Regions from separate parts of the Lysinibacillus sp. F12 genome, predicted to be linked through region 1. Evidence: predicted binding sites of a transcription regulator. Region 1 holds the regulator's gene; the other holds the start of a gene.
The links. Region 1 encodes NrdR, which represses ribonucleotide reductase genes. Its sites were predicted from a motif close to AACACNATATATNGTGTT; they were not measured.
Positions count from the first base shown of each region.

Region 2: AC3CH7_RS10665 (vitamin B12-dependent ribonucleotide reductase) is a predicted target of NrdR. The motif match lies at 1,197-1,214, and genes of this name have one in related genera.

Region 1 is NZ_JBYMLP010000002.1:1,194,494-1,196,985, reverse strand. It holds gene AC3CH7_RS13000 (glyceraldehyde-3-phosphate dehydrogenase) at 1-762, shown strand, start outside; gene nrdR (transcriptional regulator NrdR) at 948-1,418, shown strand; gene AC3CH7_RS12990 (replication initiation and membrane attachment family protein) at 1,435-2,492, shown strand, end outside.
Region 2 is NZ_JBYMLP010000002.1:724,730-727,221, reverse strand. It holds gene AC3CH7_RS10675 (rhodanese-like domain-containing protein) at 1-39, opposite strand, end outside; gene AC3CH7_RS10670 (lipoate--protein ligase family protein) at 244-1,074, shown strand; gene AC3CH7_RS10665 (vitamin B12-dependent ribonucleotide reductase) at 1,262-2,492, shown strand, end outside.

The sequences.
Region 1 (2,492 bases):
ATGGGTGTTGATATCGTTATAGAAGCTACAGGTAAATTTAATGAACGTGACAAAGCAGCAATGCACTTAGAGGCTGGCGCGAAAAAAGTTATCTTAACAGCACCTGGTAAAAACGAAGATGTAACAATTGTTTTAGGTGTTAATGATGACAAACTTGATATTGCTAAACATGATGTAATTTCAAACGCTTCTTGTACAACAAACTGCTTAGCACCAGTAGCAAAAGTATTAAATGATACATTTGGTATTGAAAATGGTTTGATGACAACTGTTCATGCTTATACAAACGATCAAAAGAACTTAGATAATCCACATAAAGATTTACGTCGTGCACGTGGGTGCGCACAATCAATTATTCCTACATCTACAGGTGCTGCCAAAGCATTAAAATTAGTTCTACCTGAATTAGAAGGTAAAATTCATGGTATGGCACTTCGCGTTCCAACACCAAATGTTTCTTTAGTGGACCTTGTAGTAGATTTAAATACAGATGTAACAGTTGATGCTGTTAATGCAGCTTTTGTAAAAGCTGCAACAGAAGGTCCAATGAAAGGTATTTTAAATTTCTCAGTTGAACCACTAGTATCTTCTGATTACAACACAACGACTTACTCATCAACAGTTGATGGGCTTTCCACAATGGTATTAGGTAACCGTAAAGTGAAAGTACTTGCTTGGTATGACAATGAATGGGGTTACTCTGCGCGTGTTGTGGACCTAGTGAAAAAAGTAGCTAATGCATTAGAAACAGTTAACGCATAATAATATTTTTATCTTGAGCACATTGAAATCTAACGGGTTTCAATGTGCTTTTTTTAAAAAACTTTCCTTGTACTTTAGGTGCTTTAGGTTTATCATGAGCTCACTACGTGAATGCACTTTTCTTATATGTAGGAAATTTGTTATAATAGAAATATTAAATTGTTGTAAACCAGGAGAGTAATTATATGAGATGTCCATCTTGCCAATTTAACGGAACGCGTGTTGTGGATTCGAGGCCAGTAGATGATAACAAAGAAATTCGTAGACGTCGTGAATGTGAGTCATGTGGCTTCCGTTTTACAACGTTTGAAAAAATTGAAGAGACCCCATTAGTTGTAGTGAAAAAAGAAGGTTCACGAGAGGAATTTAGCCGTGAAAAGGTACTTCGTGGCCTTATTCGTGCCTGTGAGAAACGCCCAGTTGCGCTTGATATACTGGAGCAACTTGTCCTATCAATTGAAAAAGATCTTCGTCGTATTGGAAATTCGGAGGTACGTTCAGAAGATGTCGGTGAATTGGTCATGGATCGCTTAGCCAAAATTGATGAGGTGGCGTATGTCCGTTTTGCATCGGTCTACCGACAGTTTAAAGATATCAATGTCTTTATCGAGGAAATTAAAGATATTATTCAACGTCAAACGGAGCAGAAATCATAGAAAATAGAGAGGATGAATGACGTTGATTCATTTATATAAGGAATTGCAGCCTGGCGATCCTTTTGACATTCGTCTACCTCATGCATTTTCTACTCAAGAGCGTCAATTAGTAACATTATTCTATCAACCGTTAACGGGCTCAGACCCCATCAGCCTATACTTAACTTTATGGGCTGAAGCAGAGCAGATACCAAAGCAGCAAATGACACATTATTATTTAATGAATGTGCTTGGTCTGCCCATTGGTAAAGTGTTTGAGGCACGAATAGCCCTTGAAGCGATTGGTTTACTACGTACATGGAAAAAAGAAAATGCTGGTGAGCGGAGTTTTTTATATGAGCTACAGCGTCCATTAGATGCAGAAAGCTTTATGAAAGACCCGTTGTTGTCGATGTTTTTATTTAGCAAAATTGGAGAGCAGGCATATCGTAATTTGCGTCAACGTTTTATATCCCCTGTAAGGGACGCGGAGTTAAAGGATGTATCTCGTGCCTTTATAGATGTCTATAAGCCCGTTCATTCCAATATTCCATCAGATTTACAAGTGGATACGAATCGTAAGGATAAACAACAAAGGGTGTATCCTTTTTATTTGGAGCAATTTGACTTCGATTTGTTACAAGCAGGGTTATCCGAGCAATTGGTACCGTCTAGTTTACTGACATTAGAAGTTCGTGAGGCTATCGCAAAGCTAGCATTTTTATATCATTTAACAGCGCTCGATATGCAAAAAGTGGTGATTCTTGCTTTAGACGATGATTTAGGAATTTCTCAAGAGCGCTTACGCAAGGCAGCTGCTGATTTCTATAAGTTAACTGTGTCAAAAGAGCCGCCCAAAATAGCGAGAGTTAGCGAACAGTTGCCATTAGAAGAAACGGGACAAAAAACGAAGGATCAGGAGCTACAACACTATTTAGAGACTACAGCTCCTATTCAAGTGTTACGTGACATTAATAATGGAAAAGAACCTTTGCAAACCTCTGTACAACTTGCGGAAAGTTTGATTGTACAGCATGGCATGCCGGTTGGGGTAGTCAATGCTTTGCTAGAGTATGTTATGTTAACAACGGATAT
Region 2 (2,492 bases), 470 kb from region 1:
GACTACTAAAACGACACCGATTGTGATAAGTATGTCCAAGATTTTCTTACCCCTTTCTATCTTCTTTATTATTATAAAAGATGCGCTAGCGATAGTCCAATGAGTTTGATAAAATTAACTAGATTGTGGCGAATTCGTCTATCTCGCTTCAAAAGCAACAACTTGAACGGTAACGTAATCTTCGTTAAGGTTGAACCACAGGTGAGGCCTGAGGTACTTTTATAAATTGTAGGAGATGAACAAATGACAACTTGGTATTTTTTAAATTCAGGGAAATGTAGTCCGTCTTTTAATATGGCACTAGATGAAGCATTACTTGATTGGCATAGTGAGGGGTTAATTCCACCAGTCATTCGTTTTTATGAGTGGGAACCAGCAACACTATCAATTGGTTATTTTCAGCAGGCCAAAAAGGATATAAATTTAGACGCTGTACGAGAACAAGGCTTAGGCTTTGTACGTCGACCTACTGGTGGACGAGCTGTGCTGCATGAGCATGAGCTTACATATAGTGTCATCGTAACAGAAAGCTATCCCGATATGCCAGAGTCCGTGACAGAGGCGTACCGTGTGCTAAGTGAGGGAATCTTGCAAGGTTTCCACAACTTAGGAATGGATGCCTATTTTAGTGTCCCGGATACAGAGGAAAAAAGAGCAGACTTAAAGAGTCCAAAAAGTGCTGTATGCTTTGATGCTCCAAGCTGGTACGAGCTGGTAGTCGAAGGGAAAAAAATAGCTGGAAGTGCGCAAACACGTCAAAAAGGCGTTATATTGCAGCATGGTGCCATTTTATTAGATTTAGATCAAGAGAAGCTATTATCGGTCTTTAATTTTTCGAGTGAAGAAGCGAAGGATCGTATGCGCAGAAAATTACCGGAGAAAGCAGTAGCGATTAACAGTCTTGTGGATGAGCCTGTGACAGTTGAACAATGTGTGACAGCTTTTCGAGATGGATTTGCAAAATCGTTGCAAATTGAATTAAAACCATTTACACTTTCTGAGGAGCAGTTAGAATATGTCCGTGCATTAGAAGAAAAAAAATATGCATGTGATGAGTGGAACTTCAAAAAGTAAAAAATGGTATAAAAAAATATTTTTAAGCTTTCAATCCTTGCTATTACAAGTAGTTCCGATTCTATTGAAAAAAGCAAGAGTTGAATTGAAAATCTATATATAGTATCTTTTTTAAAGACATATACACAATATGTAGTGTTTAACAACACATGATATTGTGTATTTATTTTGTAAGGGAGGCAAAACGATGGTACTCACAAATCATCAACCCGATGTAAACAATCAATTTGAACAGTTAAACAAAGATATCGAACAATTCCCGCAGGTACACCCTGTAACGCCTGATATGCACATCACGCACAAAGGTGTATCTAGACTTGTCATGATCGATCGCTACTCGTTTAAAGACACAGAAAAGAAAACACTGAAAGCTGGTGACTTTGTTGTTTTAACGGTCAAAGCTGATCCAAAATTCCCTGCACGTGGTTTAGGGACCATTCAAAAGCTGGACATGACTACAAAAACAGCAGATATTTTGATTGAGGAAGATTATCGTAGCGCTTTAGACGATCCAAAAGAGCAAGAAACGGGTGTGATTACGCGTTCAATTGACGTGCTAGAGAAGCCTCTTGAGATTTTTTATGAACAAATCGCTAAACGAAATGCAACAGGACTTGCAATTGTTGAAAAAACGCCAGAAAAACGTCAAGAATGGTTTGAAAAATTTTATGATCAATTAGTGTCCTTAAAATTCATTCCTGCAGGACGAGTGATATACGGAGCAGGGTCTGAAACAGATGTAACATTCTTTAACTGCTACGTAATGCCTTTTGTTGCTGATTCACGTGAAGGTATTAGTGATCATCGTAAGCAAGTAATGGAAATTATGAGCCGTGGTGGTGGAGTAGGAACAAATGGCTCTACATTACGTCCACGCAACACACTGGCACGTGGTGTAAACGGCAAATCATCTGGTTCTGTTTCTTGGTTAGATGATATTGCTAAATTGACACATCTTGTAGAGCAAGGTGGCTCACGTCGTGGAGCACAAATGATTATGCTTGCAGATTGGCATCCTGATATTGTGGAGTTTATTATTTCTAAAATGCAAAACCCACGTATTCTTCGTTACCTAATTGAAAATACAACGGATGAAACAATCATTCGTCTAGCCAAAGAAAAATTAAACTTCAAGCCGCTTTCTATGCAAGAAGAAGCTATGTATCAAGGCATTGTAAACTATAAAAGCATTGAAGGTTTAGGTGGATTCGATACAGCCATTATTCGAGAGGCTGAAAATAAACTACGTGATGGTGGCACATATACCGTTCACAATCCAGAGTTTTTAACGGGTGCAAACATATCCGTAACATTAACTAAAGAATTTATGGAAGCTGTTGAAAACGATGATGATTTCGAACTACGTTTCCCAGCGGTGGAAGAATACTCAAAAGAGGAAATGAGTGCTTATAATACAG